DNA from 2 places in the Vallitalea sediminicola genome. Region 1 is predicted to be linked to the other one. Evidence: predicted binding sites of a transcription regulator. Region 1 holds the regulator's gene; the other holds the start of a gene.
The links. Region 1 encodes Rex, which represses fermentation and respiration genes when NADH is low (regulators of the CRP and FNR family bind a similar motif). Its sites were predicted from a motif close to ATTGTTAANTANTTAACAAT; they were not measured.

Region 1 (18,324 bases):
ATAAGGGGAGATAAAACATGAAATCATTAATCAATAAAGGAAAAACATACAAATACAATTGCTTTGAATATGTTGATGAAGAAGATTTGGAGAATTCGTTAATATATAAAGAAAATGAGGAGTATTTAATAGTATATAAAGTTTTAATAGATAAAATTCAATTGTACTGGGCATGTAATTCTAGGGATAATTTTATTAAGGAATTCAACAATTTCTTAACTGAAATGAAAGGAAATAAAATATATGTAGAGTTTATACCAGAAGATTTTGTAGATGAGATGAATAAAATAGGATTTAATATAGAAAGTGAATTTATTGATCTATGGTATAAGGATTTAACTAAGTACATATGTAAGAGCAACAATAGTGTAGAGATAAGAGAATTAAAAGAATCCGAAACACAAATAGCTAGTTTACTTACTAAATCATGCAAAGGATTATCTAGAGGTTTTAAAGGAGAAGATGAAGAAGCAATAAAAGAATGGTACCAAACAGAACACTCCAAAATATTTATTACAGAAAAAGATAATGAAATCATTGGAGTCATATTAGTGAATATGTATGGATTTGATAGTGAAAAAGGGACTGTGGTATGGATTAGATTATTGGCGGTAGACCCTAAGTATCAACATCAAGGTATAGGCAAATCACTGTTGAATTATTGTATAAAGTGGGGTATAGAGAATGGTGCTGTAAGGAGTTTTATAGCAACTGATGTAGAGAATTATAATGCTCTAAAATTATATGAAGGTCTAGGATATGAAAGAAACGAAGGAAGAGGACAAATAAATATGGAAAATTAGTATTGTTATAAAAACTCTATTACCAGTGTTATTGATTTTATAATAAAAGAGGAGAGTGTAATGAAGTATAGTAGAGTATTAAATGTATCTATAGTATTAATAATATTATCAGTTATTATTATAGGATGTAGTAATAAAAATCAAGTAAACGAAGATCAAATTGTAATCAATAATAATGAGAATCAGAAAACACAGGAGAAATTGATTAACAATCTTAAGGATCAAATAGTGAAGCTGGAAGAAGAAAATAATAAACTTAATGAACAAATTGATGCCTTAGATGTAAATAATGATAACCAAGATAAAGCTGAAAATGGAGATGAAGACCTCATATACAGGGAAGATAGATATCAAAATATTGTAGGTGTAAAATCTTATGAAAGTGATTGTTCATTAATGATGTTTCCATATTCTGATTCAGAAATTATTGGGACAAGTCCAAAAGAGGTTAGGGTCATATCAACCGGAACAAATAATCTAGACGAAAAATGGGCTCTTGTTGAAGATTTAGGTTCTATCGCATGGAATAGATACGGTTATATTAAGATAGAAGGTTTGTCTGACCAAGTAGAAGGTAAATTTGACTATGATTCTATTGATGTAAAGATGAAAATTGGAGATATAAAAATAGGTGAAATGAAAGAAAAAGTCATTTCACTATATGGAACTGATTATGCCGTCATAAAAGATGGTAACGGCTTTTTAATCACCTATAATGATGAAGAAGGAATTGGTTTGGATATCACTTTGGACAGCAGATTATCAAGAGTTATGGGTGTAAGGACGAATAAAGAAGGATATCTGACTCAAGAGGGTTTTGGTGTAGGAGATAATGCGCTAAAGGTTTGTAATCATTATAAAACTATTTATAAATATGATTTTTCAGAAGCTTTATATTTTGACCTTGGTGATATGTACATAATGATGATTCAATTTGATACTGAAGAACTTAATGAGGCTAGTAAGATTACAAGAATTGATATTTTACCAGATTGGAATGGAATATTCAATACAGATAATCAAGAATAATATTCATATTAAATAACTTATAGTTTAAATTGATTTTGTTTGCATATTATGCCTTGATTTTACTCATTCAATATGTTATGATACGTTTAATTATATAATTATAATATACAATGAAAAGGATTAGTAGATATTTTATTGGTTATAGAGAGCTGTTGGATGGTGTAAAACAGTATCAATATGTATTGAACTCGCCTTGGAGTATCCTATCTGAAAATAAGTAAGTTAGGACGGTTACTTATCGTTACAAAGACAAAGAGTATTTCACATGAATGTAAATTCTTATGAGATAAAGTAGAGTGGTACCGCGAGAATATATCGTCTCTATGCATAAATTGCATAGAGATTTTTTAATGTTCTTGATAAGAAAGGTAATAAAGGAGGAAAAAAAATGAGCGCTGTTTATAATCATAAACAAATAGAAACAAAATGGCGTAATGTTTGGCAAGAAAATCCAATCAACAAAGATGAAGAAGGTAAAGAAAAATATTACTGTTTAGATATGTTCCCGTATCCATCAGGTAGTGGATTACATGTGGGACATTGGAGAGGATATGTACTTAGTGATGTTTGGAGCAGATATAAAGTACTTCAAAACTACTATGTACTTCATCCAATGGGTTGGGATGCATTTGGGCTTCCAGCTGAGAACTATGCAATTAAGATGGGAATTCACCCTTCTAAAGCTACATCAACAAATGTAGAAAATTTCAAAAGACAATTAAAAGAAATTAGTGCTATATATGATTGGACAAAGGAAGTAAATACAACAGACCCAAAATACTACAAATGGACTCAATGGATATTTGTAAAAATGTTCAAAGAAGGTTTGGCTTATGAGAAACAAATGCCAATAAACTGGTGTCCGGATTGTAAAACAGGTCTTGCTAATGAAGAAGTAATAAATGGTAAATGTGAAAGATGTGGTACTGAAGTTACTAAGAAAAATTTACGTCAATGGATGCTTAAGATTACTGCATATGCTGAGAGATTACTTGATGATCTACAAAAACTTGATTGGCCAGCAAAAGTTATCAAAATGCAAAGTGATTGGATTGGTAAATCCTATGGAGCTGAAATTGATTTTAAGATTAATGGTATAGATGAAAGCATAAAGGTATTTACAACTAGACCAGATACTCTATATGGTTCAACCTTTATGGTTCTTGCTCCAGAACATGATATGGTTAGTAAATTAGCTACTGATGAACAAAAAGAAGAGGTAGAAAAATACGTATTTGATACATCTATGAAATCATCAGTGGATAGATTACAAGATAAAGAGAAAACTGGTGTGTTTACAGGTAGTTATGCAATCAATCCATTAAATGGAGCTAAAGTTCCTATTTGGATTTCAGATTATGTATTAGCTGATTATGGTACAGGAGCCATTATGTGTGTTCCAGCACATGATGATAGAGATTTTGCATTTGCAAAGAATTTTGACTTACCAATAATTCAAGTAATTGCTGAAGATGGAAAAGAAATAGTGGATTTACAAGAAGCATATACTGGTGAAGGCGAAATGATTAATTCAGATGTGTTCAATGGAATGAAATCATCCCAGTCAAAAGAAGCTATTGCTAATTATCTAGAAGAACATGAAATAGGTAAGAAAACAGTTAATTATAAATTAAGAGACTGGGTATTTTCAAGACAAAGATATTGGGGAGAACCAATTCCAATTGTACATTGTGAAAAATGTGGAGCTGTTCCAGTTCCAGAGGATCAATTACCAGTAACCCTTCCAGATGTTAAGTCATATGAGCCAACAGGAACAGGAGAATCACCACTTGCTGATATTGATGAATGGGTTAATACTACTTGTCCAGTATGTGGAGGAAAAGCTAAAAGAGAAACAAATACAATGCCACAATGGGCTGGTTCATCATGGTATTTCTTAAGATATATTGATGTTAATAATGAAAATGAATTAGTATCAAAAGAAAAAGCAAAAGAATGGTTACCAGTAGATATGTACGTTGGTGGAATTGAACATGCTGTACTTCACTTATTGTATGCAAGATTCTACACTAAATTTTTATATGACATGGGTGTAGTAGATTTTGAGGAACCCTTCAAACGTCTATTCAACCAAGGTATGATATGTAAAAATGGTGCTAAGATGAGTAAATCTAAAGGAAACGTAGTTTCACCTGATGATTTGGTAGATAAATATGGTTGTGATTCATTAAGATTATATGAACTATTTGTTGGACCACCAGAATTAGATTCTGAGTGGGATGATCGAGGTATTGATGGCGTTTATCGTTATATAAATAAAGTTTGGAACTTAGTTAGTGAAAATAAAGATAGAGATGTAAAAGTTACTAATGAGCTAGAGAAGGTTAGGAATCAATTAATATATGAAGTGACTAACCGTCTTGATAGTTTCCACCTTAATACGGTAGTTAGTGCATTTATGGAATATACTAATAAATTGATTAGTATATCTAAGAACAATAGTGGTGTAGACAAAGAGACATTAGAAAATCTAATAATCTTACTTTCTCCTTTTGTTCCTCATATTTCTGAAGAATTGTGGCAAATGCTTGGTCATGATGAAAGCGTATTTACTAAGGGATGGCCAACATATGATGAGAATAAAATGAAGGATGACAAAGTTGAAATGCCAGTTCAAGTTAACGGAAAAGTAAGAGCTACAATTACTATTGATGTTGACGAAGCAAAAGATAGTGTGCTTGAAAAAGCTAGAAATGCTATAGAAAATAAACTTGATGGTAAGAATATCGTTAAAGAAATATATGTACCTAATAAAATTATTAATATAGTAGTGAAATAATTATAAAATCCATATATCCTTTAATTCATAATTAACATATTAATTATAGGAGGATATATGGATTTTTTGTTGATTGATTACATCATTTCCATCATAGTTACGACCATATCAAGTTTATTTCTATCAGTAGGAGATAAATTGTTTTTCATAGAATCAATAATCAGAGATGATTCTTGCTTTGTGAACTGTAAGCCGTTTTGTTTCATTTTTACTCCATAACTAAACAGTACCCTAACTTTTTGCTCCATAGGTTTTCCTGTCATATCATTAAGCATGTCAACCATGATCTTAAGTTTTTGTGGACTTATATCTTTAAAAGTTTCGTCATTCAATATGTGAGAACTATCGCTCATCAAATACACCCTTTCCATCAGAATTATTTATAATATAATAAAAGATATGTTAATTAACTTATGTATTTTGGCTTTGCTGCATCAATTGCTTTAATTTTTTAATCAATTCATCCTGATTTAGATTATCACTTGGAATGGAGTCATTAACACTATTATCAACAGGTTGGTACGTAGATTTACTATTCATAGTAGTAATCATTGATTGTATGTTCTTTATATTCAACATAATGTCTATAATTTGTTTGTTTTTATCTGAGCATCCTGAACGCAAGGCATGTAGCATATCTCTTTTGGTTATATTTGTTCTATTCAATTCAGGAATTTCATTTATTGTAGGGTTATTATATAATTTTACAGTCTTAATAAATTCCATAAATTTAACAAGTACTGCCATATTTCTTTGATTATCAAGGTTCATATATGGTATTGCTGCTTTTACAACATTCATTTCATTACTATTTATAATGGTATCAATCTCAAAATTAGAATCTCTAGAGTTATTAGAATCATTAGAATTAGAATTTTGTTTGAGCAGTTGTAACATTGTAGTAAGTGTATTGAAATTATTGTTGTTAGAATCGTTGGAATCCAAATCTCTTTGCCCCCTAAATCTATTATCTATAATATTGTATGTGAGTAATAGTTATTAATTTACAATTACTTTAAAAATAATACTTTTATCAATTTAATTAACTTATATATATTGAACTTATATAATATGTTACCAATAATTATGATATTACATATAGTAAATTAAGGAAGTATAGGAGATATTAGTTAAATGAGCAACAATGAAAATAATAATTCAATAAGTGATTATAATAAAATCGATATGACAGATTGCCTTGATAATATTAAACAAGCCATAATAGAAATTACTAGAGAACAATTAATTAATACCCTTTCTCTTACAATAAATGAATATAAAGAGAAATCAAAAGAAAATAATAAAGATAACTTACAACTACTTGAAGCCATAAAACCATTTATGGATAATGAGGTAGTTGAAAACATAGATAGATTATCAGGGGTATTTAATGATATTGATGCTCTAAGAATGTTACTCAGCAGTTTTATGAGTGATAACAAAAAGCATAAAGAAGATACTATAACAGATACTAAGGATAAAAAGATATTAGATCAACAAGGGGATTTGATTTTTGAAGATAATACAGTATATGAGATAGATAAAGAATGTAAGCCTACAATAAAATCTCAGAGTATATCAAAAGGTATTAACAATAACAATAGTATGGTTGCTATATTTTTGTATATGTTAAGTAAATAGCCATTCCAATTTTACAAAAAAACAAATGGTAAGAGGATTACTCATACCACTTGTTTTTTCTTATAGGAAAGTTCTACTAATTAAGATAAGTACTATAATCCACCACCATCGTTGCATAACATAAGCATAAGTATCATTAATAACATACTATTGTCTCCTAGGCCTCCCATACCGCCAGAGCCACATCCACAACTATTATTACCAGACATCATAAGGAATAACATAAGAAACATCATATTATTGTTACTTCCACCTAAATAACCGTTAGGAGCTACATCACTCATAAATTGCCTCCATATATACTTTCTTAATATTTTATGTTAAAAGGCTTGTTTTCTATGAATGATTTGAGGAAAGTTAATAAATAAATCATATAGTTACGCAATTTAGAATAAAATATATTAATCCAAAGTAGGTAGGTATAATATGAAAAATATAGGAATATTTCTTTTGCCTTTTTTATTTAAACAAGGATCAAAAAGAAAACAAGATAGTACTTATAAGGGTATTGAAATAGAAAAAAAAACTAGAAGAAATAATCTGAATGTTAATAATGATGATTTACAAGATAAAAAAGTTCAAGTTATTGTCAATTGTAGTATAAATGATAAAAATGAAAATGAATTAAAAAGGTTGGGAACTGTAAAATATAAACTTCCTATGATTGATTCATATGTATTAGAATTACCTGAAAAATATGTTGGGGAATTAGAGGGGATAAAAGGCGTTGAAACAGTAGAACATGATGCTCTAATAACAGCACAAATGGATTTAGCGAGACAAACAATCAATACCATATGGGCTGACGATAGAGGTGTATCAGGTAAAGGTATTGGCGTAGCTGTTGTTGATACAGGTGTCTATCCTCATAATGATTTAGTCAAAAACAAGAATAGGCTAGTTGGGTTTAAGGATTTTGTAGAAAATAAAGAATTTCCATACGATGATAATGGACATGGAACGCATGTGGCTGGAATCATCTGTGGAGATGGTTATGAATCTAATGGCAAATATAAGGGTGTAGCTGCAGATAGTAATATTATTGGAGTAAAAGTTTTAAATAAAAAAGGCTCAGGTAATATATCTGATGTTTTAGCTGGTATACAATGGATTTTAAATAATAAAAAAAGATTTAATATAAGGATAGTCAATTTATCAGTAGGAATGAAAGATATAGAAGGAGAAAAATCTGCTCTTGTAAGAGGTGTGAATGCAGCTTGGGACAGTGGATTGATTGTTGTTACTGCAGCCGGTAATAACGGACCAGATGAAGGAACGATTACGACTCCTGGTATAAGTCGTAAGGTTATAACTGTAGGTTCTTCAGATGATGCAGAAACTGTAAAAATAATGGAAGATTTGATATCTGATTATTCTGGAAGAGGTCCTACAAAAGAGTGTATAAAAAAACCTGATGTAGTAGCTCCAGGTTCTAATATAATTGCATGTAGTACTGATAAAGCCTATTCACCAAAAGATAAATATTATCCAGACAAAGAGGCAGGGTATACTAAAAAAAGTGGTACTTCAATGGCAACACCTATGGTAAGTGGGTGTATCGCTTTATTATTGTCTAAGTACCCAGAACTTACAGGGAAAGATATAAAACTTAAATTGAAAGAGTCCACTATTGATCTAGGGTTCTCGCAGGCTCATCAAGGATGGGGACTAATTGATGTGAAAAAATTATTAGAATAGGGCTCAAGAAAAGAGGCTATGCCTCGTCTATCGTAGGAAGTTTCAGTCGTTAGGAAAGTTTCCTTGACGCATATGAAAACGTTTCTATTTCATATGCTTAATTAGTAGAACGTTCCTATAAGATAAAAAAAGCCCTAAATGATTTTGTTCATTTAGGACAAGATATTTTTCTATGAAGAGGACAAATCGGGTTAGTAGTTACCACCCATTCCGCCACCCATAAGCATAAACATTAACATGTAAAGCATCATATTATTATCCATATATGAGCCTTTTCCTCCACAGGAACCTCCATCACTAGACATTGATAAAAGTAGTAATAGTAAAAGCATATTATTATTACATTGCATAGTAGCCCTCCTTTCAGAATTAAACTTTTCTTACAATTTCCTCAGTTTGTCGTAAGTATAATATATTTTATGAAGGAGTGTTTAAATGTGTGTTTGTATATATTTTTATTATAGGATCACTAATTCAGAAATATTTCCATTAGATTAGTTAATATATCGTTATCAAGTATTGAAGTATCATTATCCATGATAAATAATACCAATAGAAGTAAAAATATATCATCAATATCCTCTTTTTTACTAGACTTAATATTTGATTTTAGAAATTCATCTGGAATATCATTTAAAGAATAGTAAGTATTTATACTTTCTATCATATAAATTTTCCTTTCAATATTGGTAGTACTATAATAGCTAACCTTTTATTTTCCTATTACAATAGTTATGAAATAAATACACAGTATATTCATTTATCTAATACATTAGTTGGAAATAAATTCTAACAAACGTTTCTAGGAGTCTAATTGAAACTAATGTCTTAATAGAAGTTGCCTACAACCTATGAAACTATTGACATTCTAGGTATAATCGTATACAATAATACCATAATTGAATATATATAAAATTTTTTGCATATATAGTAAAAAATTTACTTAAAAAATAGATAAGGAGGATTTACAATGGGTTTTAATTTAACACAAAAGATTATTAAAGATCATTTACTTGAAGGTGAAATGATTCCAGGTAGTGAAATCGGTATTAAAATAGATCAAACTCTAACTCAAGATTCTACAGGTACAATGGCATATCTACAATTAGAAGCAATGGAAATTGATAAAGTGAAAACAAAGCGATCAGTTGCTTATATTGACCATAATATGCTACAGCAAGGATTTGAAAATGCTGATGACCATAAGTACATACAAACTGTAGCTTATAAACATGGAGTGTATTTTTCTAGACCAGGAAATGGTATATGTCATCAAGTGCACTTAGAAAGATTTGGAGTGCCAGGGGAAACTTTATTAGGCTCTGATAGTCATACACCAACTGGTGGAGGAATAGGTATGCTTGCTATTGGTGCAGGTGGTCTTGATGTAGCAGTAGCCATGGGAGGCGGAACATACTATATTACAATGCCAAAAGTGGTTAATGTTAAGTTAACTGGAAAACTTAGAACATTTGTAACAGCAAAAGATATTATTTTAGAAGTTCTAAGAATCATGAGCGTAAAAGGTGGAGTTGGTAAAGTAATTGAATATACAGGAGAAGGAGTTAGTTCTCTTAGCGTTCCTGAAAGAGCAACTATAACAAATATGGGTGCTGAACTTGGAGCTACCACTTCGGTATTCCAAAGTGATGACGTAACTCTTGAATTTTTAAAAGCTCAAGATAGAGAAGGACTCTGGAAAGAATTAAAAGCTGATGAAGATGCTGTTTATGAAGAGACTATAAATATTGATTTAAATGAACTTGAACCTCTTGTTGCTATGCCTCATAGTCCAGATAACGTAGAAAAAATATCTAACATAAAAGATTTAAAAGTGAATCAAGTATGTATAGGAAGTTGTACTAACAGTTCATATCTTGATATGATGAAAGTATCTAAGATATTAAAGGGTAAGACAGTTCATCCTGAAGTGAGTTTAGTTATAGCACCAGGTTCAAAACAAGTACTTAATATGTTAGCTGCAAATGGTGCATTAGCTGATATGATAGCAGCTGGAGCAAGAATATTAGAATCAGGATGTGGACCTTGTATAGGTATGGGGCAAGCGCCAGCAACAGATGCAGTTACACTTAGAACTTTTAATAGAAACTTTAAAGGACGTTGTGGAACAATTTCAGCAGGAGCTTATTTACTTAGTCCAGAGGCTGCTGCAGTTAGTGCATTATCAGGTGAATTAACAGATCCTACTAATTGTACTACTAATATAGAAGTTGCTATGCCAGATAAATTTTATATTAATGATAATATGGTTGTGCCTCCTGTAGAGGATGGTAGTGAAGTAAAAGTTGTAAAAGGACCAAATATTAAACCTTTCCCACTTAATGAAGAACTGAAAGATACTGTGGAAGGAAAAGCTTTAATAATTGTAGAAGATAATATTACAACAGATCATATTATGCCTTCTAATGCTAAGTTATTACCTTTTAGGTCTAATATACCTCACTTAGCTAATTATTGTTTAACACCATGTGATGAAGAGTTTCCTAAAAGAGCAATAGCAAATGGTGGTGGAATGATTGTTGGAGGAGATAATTATGGACAAGGATCTAGTAGAGAACATGCAGCCCTAGCGCCATTGTATCTAGGGATAAAAGCAGTTCTTGTAAAGAGTTTTGCTAGAATCCATAAAGCTAATCTAATCAATTCAGGTATTTTACCACTTACATTTATTAATATGAAAGATTACGATACAATAAGTCTTGATGATGATCTATCAATGGATAATGTAATTGAACAAGTAAAAACAGGAAAAGTAATTATTCATAATAAAACTAAAAAAGTTGATTATGAAATGAACATAGAATTATCAGACAAAGAATTAAAAATGGTTCTTGCAGGCGGTAAAATCAATTTTATAAAGAATTTGTAAAATAATCGTATATTAAACCAAGAAAGGAATGAAATAGATATGGATTATATTAGTAAATTTGAAGAACTTATTAAAGAACAAAAAGCCAGAGTTAAAATGATGAAAAAACAAGGTGATTTTGTTAAATATGATGAATTAGATGAGATAGTGATTGGTGTTGTAGGAGGAGACGGAATCGGACCAGCTATAACTGACCAAGCTCATAGAGTATTACAATATCTATTGAAAGATGAAGTTAAGAGTAATAAAGTAACTTTTAAGATTATAAGTGGATTAACAATAGAGAATAGAGCAAAAGCTAATAAAGCTATACCAGAAGATGTTTTAGAAGAACTAAAACAATGTCATGTAATATTAAAAGGACCAACAACCACTCCAAGGAAAGGTGACCAATGGCCTAATATTGAAAGTGCTAATGTTGCTATGAGAAAAGAACTTGATTTATTTGCTAATGTTCGTCCTGTTAAAGTTCCTGACCAAGGTATTGATTGGACTTTCTTTAGAGAAAACACAGAAGGTGCATATGTTCTTGGAAGTAAAGGAATTAATATTGATGATGACATTGCGCTAGATTTTAAAGTAATAACAACTGGTGGAGCAGAACGTATTGCAAGAGCTGCATTCGAATTTGCTAAGAAGAATGGGAAAAATAAAGTTACGATTGTAACAAAAGCAAATGTTGTTAAAACTACTGATGGTAAATTCTTGGAAATTTGTAAACAAATAGGAAAAGAATATGAAGGTATTGAAGTTGATGATTGGTATATCGATATTATGACTGCTAAATTAGTTGATGAAAAAAGAAGAACACAATTCCAAGTAATGATTCTTCCTAATCTATATGGAGATATCTTAACTGACGAAGCAGCTGAGTTCCAAGGTGGAGTTGGTACAGCAGGTAGTTCGAATATTGGTAAAAAATATGCGATGTTTGAAGCAATCCATGGTTCTGCACCTAGAATGGTAGACGAAGGTAGAGATATCTATGCTGATCCATCAAGTATTATCAGAGCGAGTGGTATGCTTTTAAGTCATATTGGCTATCCAGATAAAGCTGATAAACTATATAAAGCTCTTGAAATCTGTAATACAGAGAAAGAATTTGCTATTACTGGAAGAAATACTGGAGCAACTAATGAAGAATTTACAAATTATTTAATGAAAACAATTGAAAAATTATAAATTATGTGTATAATATATATGTTGCATACGAATTTTTATTTATACTTTACATAGGATAAATATTGTAATATTATTTAAAAGAGAATTAGTGTAATATATATAGCATACACAATTAATATATGGAAGACTTCATATTAATAAGTGTATCCTATAAATAAGAGGAGGCACACCAGTGAGCGAGTATAATCTTCACGAAGAAGTAACTGATAAATACTCTTTAAGAGGTAGAGTTTTTAACAAAATACGAGAAGATATATTAAAGGGTAGATATAAGAATAATGAACCTTTAAAAGAAACACAGATATCTAGAGAATTAGGGGTTAGTAGAACACCCGTAAGAGAAGCTATAAGACAACTAGAATTAGAAGGTCTAGTAACAATTATACCAAACAAAGGTGCAGTAGTTTCTGGAATTGATGCTAAGGATATACAAGATATCTATGAAATAAGGTCGTTGATTGAAGGATTATCTGCTAGATGGGCAACTACTAACATAAATGAAGAACAACTTGAATTACTAGAAGAGATTGTTTATTTATCTGAATTTCATTATAAAAAAGGACATTTAGATCAACTTTATGAATTAGATACCAAATTTCATGAGGCGTTATACCAAGCTTCACATAGTAAAATATTAAAACATGTTTTATCAGATTTCCATCATTATGTTCAAAGAATAAGAAGAGCTTCAATTTCATCTGAGGCAAGAGCTAAAAAATCAGTTGAAGAACATAAAGCGATTGTGGAAGCTATAAAATTGGGTGATGAGAATAAAGTAGAAGAATTAACTAATCTACATGTGAAAAATACATTGAAAAATGTAGTGGATCACAAATTAATGGATATAATAGGAAAATAACATAAAAGGGAGAATTTACTCTAACAGAGTAATTTCTCCCATTTTTCATATAGATTTTCTAAATCATTTTCATAAGTAGTTTTTTCATCAAGGAGCTTTGTAGCTTTTTCAGCATTCGTATATATTTCTTCAAGACACAACTGATCATCAATTGATGAAATATCGTTTTCAAGTTGGTGTATTTCAGTTTCTAATTTTTTTATCTGATTATTAAGTTTACGTTTATTTGCTTGTTCATCTTTACTTTTTAACCAGTCTTGTTTATTAGAAGTAGCAATAGGAATGTCGGTATATTTATTATTATCTATACTATTTTCTAATTCAAGTAATCGTTGTTTTTCTTCTTCTTGTTTCTTTTCTATTAAATAATTATAATTTCCTAAGAAACTATTTAATTTATTAGGGGTTAGTTCCAATACTCTTGTTGCTATTTTATTTATAAAATAACGATCATGAGAAATGAATAGAACAGTGCCGGTATAATTATTTATAGCTGATTCAAGAATTTCTTTCGATATAATGTCCAGATGATTAGTAGGCTCATCCAGAAGTAAGAAATTAGAATTTGATAACATGAGTTTAGCGAGTATCAATCTGCCTTTTTCACCACCGCTTAGACTAGATATTTTTTTAAAGACATCGTCACCAGTGAATAAGAAAGCCGCTAATGTATTTCGTATGTGTCCTGTGTTCATATTCGGATACTCATCAGATATTTCTTCAATTAAATTATTATTTGGATTTAGCGTTGTATGTTCTTGATCGTAATATCCTGTTTTTACTTTAGCTCCAAGTGAAATTTTACCGGTGTCCCCAGTTAATTCATTGCTTATAATACGAAATAATGTTGTTTTACCTGTACCATTATCACCAATAAGTGCAATTTTTTCACCTCGTTTAATTTGAAAATCAAGGTGAGAAAATAGATGTTTATTATCAAATGATTTGGAAACATCAGTGGCAGTAAGAACATCATTACCACTTATAACTCTGGGGGATAACTTAAGATTCATCTTATCATTAATTAATGTAGGTTTATCAATCATATTAATTTTATCTAGTTGTTTTTCACGACTTTGAGCTCTTTTGATTAGCTTATCCCTACCATGAGATCTAAGTTCACGAATTACCTCTTCTTGCCTTTTTACTTCTTTTTGTTGCTCTATATAATGTTTGACGCTAATATCTTGATTAATGGCCTTGTGCTTTATATAAAAGCTATAATTACCGTTATATATATGAGAATGAGTGTTATCTATTTCAATAACTTTATTCACTATTTTATCAAGAAAATAACGGTCATGTGAAATAATTATAACAGTACCTTGATAATTACATAAAAAACCCTCTAACCATTCACATGCGTTAATGTCTAAATGGTTAGTAGGTTCATCTAACAGTAATATATCTGGCTTTTCTAGAAGTATTTTTGCTAGGGCTACTCTTGTTTTCTGTCCTCCAGAAAGGATTGATATATTAGAGGAGAAGTCTTCTTCACAAAAGCCAAGACCTTTTAACACACCTTTTATATTACTTTTGTAGCCGTATCCATTATTGATTTCGAAAGTATGTTGAAGATCAGAATATGATTTCATAAGTGCATTTAGAGCTTCGCTACCATCATCTAATTCAGACATTTTGACTTCATAATCTCTTAGGGTATTTTCCATTTGGATTATTTCTTTACAGGTTAGCAGCATTTCATCATAAATAGTCTTCTCAGAAGATAGAGTACTATTTTGTGATAGATATCCAAGTTTGGTTAAACTATTAACTATAACTTGTCCAGAATCTGCTTCTAATTCATTGGTGATAATCTTAAATAGTGTTGATTTTCCAGCACCGTTAATACCTACAATAGCTGCTTTATCACCTTTTTCTAACCAAAAATTTATATTATCGAGTACTGTATTCGTTACAAATGCTTTGCATATATTTTTACATGATAAAATCATAGTTGCCTCCTATTAATATTAAAATTACCATACTATGATACCATTAATCACTAGTTTTGAAAAGTTAAAGGGTTTAAAATCAGAGGTTTTTGGTTAGTATATTAATAATTATGTGATTATTAAACGAGGTTTAACCTCTTTTGTTCATACATAAGAATAAATTTCTTTAGGACAACATATATATGATAAAAGAACTTTTCTAAAGGGGATGATGACTTGAGTCGTAATGCAGGTTATATGAAAAAATTGAGAAAAGCTCGTGTAGAGAGAAAACAATGTATAAGATGTGGTAAATCTTTATCACAAGAATCACTTATTAGAGGTGTTAAACAATGTGAAAAATGCCTTGATTATCAACGCAAAAGGAAATTAGGACAGATTAGTTCAAAAGTAAATACAACTTATTTCTATAATAGACAATATAAAAAGGATGAGATAAAGAGAAAAGAGTTAGGGAATTATATGGTTGAAAATAAAATAACCATTAAGGATCTAGCCAAAGAATCTAATTTATCTCAAAGAACTATACAAAGAATATTATATACTGATGCAAACTATACAAAAAAAACTAAAGATGCTATTAATAGATATCTAGGGAAAGAACTTTTATAGATAATAATAGTAGAACTGAATTCTATTTTTAAAATATATGGATAGAAATGTTTTTATATGCGCTGATAAGACTTTTTAAAGTACAAATTCGTTATACGAAATGAGGCGCAGCCTCTTTTGTTCTTTTATTACAATAAATATGTATGAATTTTAGGATATTAAAATTTTTTATAAGTACAATTTTCTAGAAAAAGCTGTAAAATATCAGGGTTTTGTGATATAATTTATAAAATATAGATTGAATACAAAAAACATTTAATTGTTTTTAACTATATTTACTAAATATAGGATTTGTGTTAATGATTTTTACTGTGATAATACATAAAGAATAAGGGTTTATCCGCATTTGATTATTTGACATAGATTTAACAACCATATATAATTATTTGTATAAAAGTTCCAAAATAGTATCAGGATTGGGGATTGATTATATGATACAAAAGAAAATATCAACGGCGGTAATTAAAAGATTACCAAAATACTACAGATACTTAGGAGACTTATTGGAAAACGATGTTGTAAGGATTTCCTCTAAAGAATTAAGTAACAGAATGGGTGTAACAGCTTCACAAATCAGACAAGATTTAAATAATTTTGGAGGGTTTGGTCAACAAGGTTACGGCTATAATGTTGAATATTTATATAACGCTATAGGTAAAATACTTGGTCTAGAGAATAAATATAATACAATTATTGTTGGAGCAGGGAACTTAGGTCAAGCCCTTGCTAATTATACTAATTTTGATAAAAGAGGTTTCGAAGTTAAAGGGCTTTTTGATGTTAACCCGAGGCTCGTTGGTATAACTGTAAGAGGTATTGAAATCAAAGATTTAGATGAAATGGGAGATTTCATAAAACAAAATAGCATTGATTTAGCAATTTTAACATTACCAAAACAGAAAGCACCAAAAGTTGCTAATGATTTAGTTAGTTATGGGATAAAAGGAATATGGAATTTTGCTCCTATTGACCTAAAATTATCTAATGAAAATGTTATTGTAGAAAATGTACATTTGTTAGACAGTTTGATGACTCTCTCATATAATATCAAAGGAGAATATAATTAAGCGTCTGTAATTTATGTTCCTTAAGAATGAATAACTATTCGTAGAGGTTATTAGGTACTCATGTATTTGGGTACCTTTTAATTATATTGTGCTATAGAATATTATATTTTGTTACGATATAATTAATATAGAAAAAATTTTATTATATGACTAGGTATATATAAATAATGAGGACGTGAATATATGTTTTTTGCAAAACAAAAGATTGAAAAGCCAATTAATATAGAAAAAAAAGTACATATCCTAACATTGGATAATAGATGGCATGAACTTTTTAAAAGCAATAATAAACCAAAAAAAATAGCTGATCTTGAAAAAAAGCTTAATAAACTAATTGGCGAACAAGGACAACTTACAAATGATCTGAAAGAATATACGTTACTTAAAAAGAAAATGATGGTGGATATAGTTGATAATATGAAAGAAGCCATTGAAGATGAAGATGATAAAGCCATAGGCGAAATGGAAAAAAGCAAGAAATACATCAATGACATTAAGGTTAAGCTAGATAAGATGGAATCTAGAATGGAAAACGTACCTAAAGAAATTGAAACCATCAATAAAGAATTATTAGAATATACCATGCAAGATTGTTATATGAGAATGTATAATACAAAAAATGAATTAGACGAATTACATGAATGGATTGAAAAAGTCAGGATAGAGTTGAAAGAAAAAGCTGTTAGACAGACTGAGGCAAAAGAAAAATATGATAAGATATATTCTTATATGCATGATTTAGTAGGATATGAAGTCATTGAATTATATGATAAAAAATATCTAGGAGGAAGTAAATGATAAAAGGAATAGGTAATGATATTGTTGAAGTTGATAGAATAGAAAAGGCTATTCACAATAAAAGATTCCTAGAAAAATTTTTTACATCCGATGAAAATAAATTATTTGCAGCTAAAAATTATAGAGGTGAAACAATAGCAGGCAATTTTGCTGTTAAGGAATCAGTTTCTAAGGTTCTTGGTACAGGTTTTGTACATTTTGCTCCTATAGATATTGAAGTCTTACGTGATGATAAGGGTAAACCTTATGTAATTTTATATAATGGTGCTAAAGATTTAGCACGACAACTTGATATTTCTATGATACATGTATCCATATCACATTCAAAAGATAATGTAATAGCTATAGCCATAGGGGAGTAACTTAATTAAAAGGAGATGCTTAAGTTGAAAGTTGTCAAGAGTTATGAAATGAAAGAAATTGATAGATATACAATTGAAGAAATTGGTATCCCTGGTATTGTTCTAATGGAGAACGCAGCAATGTCTGTTGTAAGTGAAACCATACAGATACTTAAAGGAAGTAGACATGTTGTTATTTGTTGTGGAATAGGAAATAATGGTGGAGACGGATTTGCAATAGGTAGAATATTAAGCTGTAATAATATAAAAGCGACTATAATCATAATAGGTGATTCTAGTAAAATCAAAGGTGATGCCAAAATAAATTATGATATCGCTAGAAAACTTGATATTGATATCTACGAATATAAGACCGAAAAACAGAGGTCTGAGATTAAAAAACTTATTAATGATTGTGATGTAATATATGATGCTATTTTTGGAACTGGGTTATGTAGAGAAATAACTGGACAGTACCTAGAAGTTATTAATATGATGAATTCTACTAATGCCTATAAAGTTGCGGTTGATATACCTTCTGGAGTGAATGCTGATAATGGCCAGATTTTAGGAACTTCTGTGTGTGCAGATAAGACAGTCACATTTTGCCTGCCTAAGGTTGGCTTGCTTTTATATCCAGGAGCTAACT
Region 2 (4,889 bases), on a different contig from region 1:
ATGAAATTCCCGCTTATGTTACGTGAGGTTTTTTCAACTTTTGCAAGATCTCTTAGATAGTCATTGATATTATCCCATTGCCAACCAAGATTAAGAAGCGCTCCAACACCTGCATGAACAGCACCATCACTGATTACAGAGATATTATCGCCAACCTTCAATTTGAAATTGCTTTCTAAAATGGTCTTACCGTTAATATCTATTTTGCGTTTGTTTAAGGCGAGATCTCTGTCGTTACGATATATGAAGATAGGTGGATTATCGTATTCTGCAATATATACTTCTCCTGATTTATCAATTTTTATCATAGTAAAAGTGGAATAGGCAAGCTTTCTTACTTGGCATTCTGGAAGAGTGTTGACAATTGTATCTACTGTGTCTTTGATACTTGCGCCTTCTTTTAGCATAGTTGCTGCTATTTTTGCTGTTAGAGTAGCAAGTATATTAGCTTTTACACCACTTCCCAAACCATCAGATAGAACTGCAATTACACTATCATCTGTACGTATTATTTCTACTTTGTCACCACAGAGTTGTTCGCCGTATTTATTAATGCTATTATGATAAATATCAATAAAATGTTTCACTTTGTAACACCTTCCTCGCCTAAAACAATTTGTTGTAATTTCATTAATGTGATTTTTGTTTCAGCGGTGGTTTCACCTAGGAGACTAGCTATTTCTTGAGCTACACGCATTTGTTTTTCAATAACATTATCAGCAATTTCCAAAGTGTTTTTCTTGAGATTAATGAGTTCTTGGTTTTTCTTTTCTATATTAGTAACATCATATAGAATAGCCATGATGAGATTTTGCTTTGGCAAAAACAATATGGTCTCATTAACAATCAAGTTGTAGTGTTTATAAATAACTCTTTTATTAACAACATTTTGTTTTGTTTCTAATACTTGCCTAAAATCACTATCGTCAATGTATGTTGATAATGATTTGCCTTTTGATAAGTTAGGATGTATCAAGAAAGCACTTTCACAAGCTGGATTTACATCAACTATATTAAGGTTTTCATCTAATAATAAGATTATGTTAGGTGTGCTTTCAAAGATGATGTTTGATAGTTTCTCAGCTTTACTTCTCATATAAGGGATACACATCTCAGGTTGTGACATACCTTCATGTACAGCTTGAGCTTTTTCACGACATGTATTGTAACCACAAGCACCACAATTAAGCTCATCTTCTTTAACAACCTTACCCATTGATTTTAGTATTTCTTTTATTTCTTCTTCAGAAGCAAGTTTTTTGGTAACATGATTATTGGTAAATGAACGATTATAAACTTTTTTATTGGCTAGTTCATAGCCATTTATATCTTTTTCTTCTAAGTAATCATCAACATGAAGTTGTCTTAGATGAACATTTTCACTATTTTTACTAACTGCTGGCCCATTAATACAACCATTGGCACATATATTAGCTTCAATAAATAGATTGCCAACATCTTCTTCTGATATTGTTTCAAATAGATTTTTACATTCTTCGATTCCAGTGACACTTACTGAACGGAATCCATTTTTAGTAATATCATCTTGGATACCTGTTAAGATACCGCCTTCTAGAGGATATCTTTGTCCATAAGATGAAGCTGATGAATCAAGGTAAGAATCTTCTAGATCATTAAGGTGTATTCCTTCTTCATTTAACCATGTATCAAGTTCTTCAAAGGATAAAATAGCATCAATATCACCTGTTTCTTGATAGCCAAAAGCTTCACATCTTTTAGAAATACAAGGTCCTACAAAGGTAATAAATGAATTTTGACCATATCTTTCTTTTAAAAGTATGCTATGAGCGATCATAGGGGATACTACGGGGAGAAGGTAAGGTAATAGTTTTGGATAATAACGTTGAATCAATAAATTAACTGAAGGACAACATGAAGTAATAAGGTTTTTCTTGTCATTATGATTGCCCATATATTCTTTGTAGAGATCACTTACAATTTCTGCGCCTATTGCAGTTTCTTCTATAATTTCAAAACCCAGTGCTCTTAGAGCAGCTATAAGTTTTTTAGGCTTTTTATATATACCACTATAAGAGGGTGCTAATGTAACAACCATCTTTTTATTACTTTGTATAGAATTTTTTATAGCACTTAAATCACTTTTTATATTTCTAGCATTCTGTGGACAGACCACGAAACATTGGCCGCAACCGATACAATGATCTTCCATGATTTGTGCTTGGTCATCAACTATTCTTATTGCTTTTACATGGCAATTTCTTACGCACTTATAACAATTCTTACAATTAGCAGGTAAAAAATCCATTATTCTCATAATAATAACCTCCCTATTGTTGTGGTAACTTAGTTAAGATTTCATTGTTGAAAAAATCCTCAGTAGTAGAGGGATTAACTGAATATATAGTATCATCTACTTTGACGGATACTGCTTCGGTGCATCTTCCAAGACAAAAGGCACCTTTTATTTCAACTTTGTTTTCTAAAGATTGCTCTTTGACTAGTTCTTGGAGTTTTGAAATGACTGAATATGATCCCTTTAAATGGCATGCACTACCTATACAGATATTAATTGTTAACATTTTAACCACTCCTTTAATAAAATAATTATCTATTACCTATAAAATTTCATAAATATATTGAATAAAATTTTGAGTTGTCATACAACATGTTTCAATACATAAGTGTTGAGTATATTATATTTTATATGTAATTGCCAAGTGTATTGATGTAATTGTTCTCTGTGCTAATACATAAATTTCATTGTATTAGGTTCATATATATATTAACAAAAATTAAAAAAAAGTCAATGATTTTGTTAATTTATTAACAAAAAATATTAACCAATAATAGCATTATTTTATTTTTATATCCAATACTCTTGAAAAAATCTCATATTTTGTTTAATATAATATCAATTGAATAAACTGTTATGGAGGAGATTTTATTGTTCAAGATTGAAAAAAAGGGTAAATCTCAAATGAAATCAATAAATAAAATTAAAATTTTTAAGATGATATTAAAAGATGGACCAATATCAAGGACAGACATAGAGAAGACATTAAAACTATCAGCACCTTCTGTTTCAAGAATCGTTGAAAGTCTGATTAAGGAAGACTTGGTTAAGGAAGTTGGTAAAGAAGATACTTATGTAGGGAGAAAACCCATAAGCCTTATTGTTAATAAGAATGCTAGCTATATTATAGGTATCAATATTTCCAAGAGCAATATATATATATGTATAACTAATCTAATGTCAGAGATTATATACAAAGATACTCTAAGTATAACATCTATAGATGAAGCAGATATTTTATTAGAAGAGTTAGACAAGTTAATTATGACTGCTATTAACAATGCGCAAATAAGCAAAGACAAGCTGTTGGGTATTGGTGTTGCATCCAGAGGTATATTAGATTATGAATCAGGTACAATATTAAAGCTTAAAAAAGGTATTGTTGATGTACCTATCAAGATTTTTTTAGAGGAAAGATATGATTGCGTAATAATTGTAGAAAATAATACCAATACGGATTTAATTGGAGAATATCTGATTAATAACAAGTTAAGTAGCAGTAAAAAAAGTTTGATATACATATATTTAGGTGAAGGTGTTGGGGGTAGTATTATATGTAATAATCAATTAGTGAGAGGAAAAAATAATCTTGCAGGTAAGATTGGACATATGATAATTCAACCAGATGGTGAAGAATGTTATTGTGGTAAAAAAGGTCATTTAGAAGCTTATTGCTCAAAAGCAGCAATAGAAAACACTTATAAGTATAAAAAAAGTGTTACGGATGTTCAGCTTACCGATATATGTAAAATGGCAAATGCTAATGATGAAGTATGTGTGGAGATAATTAATAATGCCCTTAAAAAAATAGCTATAGCTGTTTCGAATCTATTGGTGGTTATTAATCCAGATGTTATTGTTATATCAGGAGAGATTTTTGATTATTATGATGATGCTCTAAATATTTTAAAGAACAACGTAAAGGAGTTATCTTTTGATACAAAATTAAATGAAATTGATTGGGTAATCAGGTCAAAAGAAAAATTAATGATAGAGCATAGTGCTACTGCCCTTATAATGGATAAAGTGTTTAATGTATAAGTGTGCAAAATAATATAAGTTATATATTTATTCATATTGAAAATAATTATAGTTTATGCTAAAATTTAGTTAGGATAAAAAGACTATTTTTTTGTTAACTTACTTTCATTATGAAAGTAATGAATGATAATACTATTATAAAGGAGTTAATGAGCGATGAAAGAGCATGTGATTAATAACGAAATAGGGACATTGATAGTTAGTATCTGTGATGAGTTAGTTGTTAATGGTGAATTAGAGTGGCAATTACAATTTAGTGCAAAACAAAATATAGAAAAAGGTGGAAGTATTAAGATTCTAGTTCCGGCATATCAACACCAAAGAAGTGAAGAATATCTTCAAACTTATGATTATTGGAAACCCAATTACATCTATACTGTAGGTGAAGAAGATGATATTAAGGTGGATGTAAGAATTGAAAAAGTTCCAAGTGCTTTTAGTCATATAACAGGATGGGTAGATAGTAATCGTATTGCTGTTGTAACACTGGATAATGGTTTGAAAGAAGGACAAACGATTAAAATCAAATTTGGAGGTGTTGATAGACCTTGGTTAGAAGGAGAATGTACACCTTCAAGAGTTTCACAATTTTCTTTTAGAGTTAATGGTACATACTTAATTTATAAAGTGTATATTGATTCAAAGGGAAATGGTGATTATCAAGAGATAAAGGCATTTCCACTAGTGAAAGTTGTACCCGATAAAGCAAAAAGAATAGTTTTGACAGCACCATCGATTATAAAAGCTGAGAAAGAATTCAATATTGATATCAATGTAGTAGATAGATTCAACA

Region 2: the regulator Rex is predicted to act here: its motif matches at 2,794-2,813, upstream of ACX6CF_RS17605 ((2Fe-2S) ferredoxin domain-containing protein).

What each region holds. Positions count from the first base shown of each region.
Region 1 covers NZ_BTPT01000014.1:18,899-37,222, forward strand. The annotation lists gene ACX6CF_RS06215 (GNAT family N-acetyltransferase) at 18-803, shown strand; gene ACX6CF_RS06220 (hypothetical protein) at 864-1,832, shown strand; T-box leader at 1,934-2,158, shown strand; gene leuS (leucine--tRNA ligase) at 2,221-4,632, shown strand; gene ACX6CF_RS06230 (hypothetical protein) at 4,710-4,985, opposite strand; gene ACX6CF_RS06235 (hypothetical protein) at 5,044-5,577, opposite strand; gene ACX6CF_RS06240 (hypothetical protein) at 5,767-6,273, shown strand; gene ACX6CF_RS06245 (hypothetical protein) at 6,366-6,557, opposite strand; gene ACX6CF_RS06250 (S8 family peptidase) at 7,039-7,971, shown strand; gene ACX6CF_RS06255 (hypothetical protein) at 8,163-8,321, opposite strand; gene ACX6CF_RS06260 (hypothetical protein) at 8,441-8,638, opposite strand; gene ACX6CF_RS06265 (aconitate hydratase) at 8,942-10,861, shown strand; gene ACX6CF_RS06270 (isocitrate/isopropylmalate family dehydrogenase) at 10,901-12,043, shown strand; gene ACX6CF_RS06275 (GntR family transcriptional regulator) at 12,216-12,902, shown strand; gene ACX6CF_RS06280 (ABC-F family ATP-binding cassette domain-containing protein) at 12,923-14,857, opposite strand; gene ACX6CF_RS06285 (hypothetical protein) at 15,074-15,469, shown strand; gene ACX6CF_RS06290 (redox-sensing transcriptional repressor Rex) at 15,901-16,536, shown strand; gene ACX6CF_RS06295 (hypothetical protein) at 16,720-17,334, shown strand; gene acpS (holo-ACP synthase) at 17,331-17,696, shown strand; gene ACX6CF_RS06305 (NAD(P)H-hydrate dehydratase) at 17,721-18,324, shown strand, end outside.
Region 2 covers NZ_BTPT01000042.1:64,305-69,193, forward strand. The annotation lists gene ACX6CF_RS17595 (SpoIIE family protein phosphatase) at 1-587, opposite strand, end outside; gene ACX6CF_RS17600 ([Fe-Fe] hydrogenase large subunit C-terminal domain-containing protein) at 584-2,296, opposite strand; gene ACX6CF_RS17605 ((2Fe-2S) ferredoxin domain-containing protein) at 2,310-2,561, opposite strand; gene ACX6CF_RS17610 (ROK family transcriptional regulator) at 2,927-4,096, shown strand; gene ACX6CF_RS17615 (DUF3604 domain-containing protein) at 4,253-4,889, shown strand, end outside.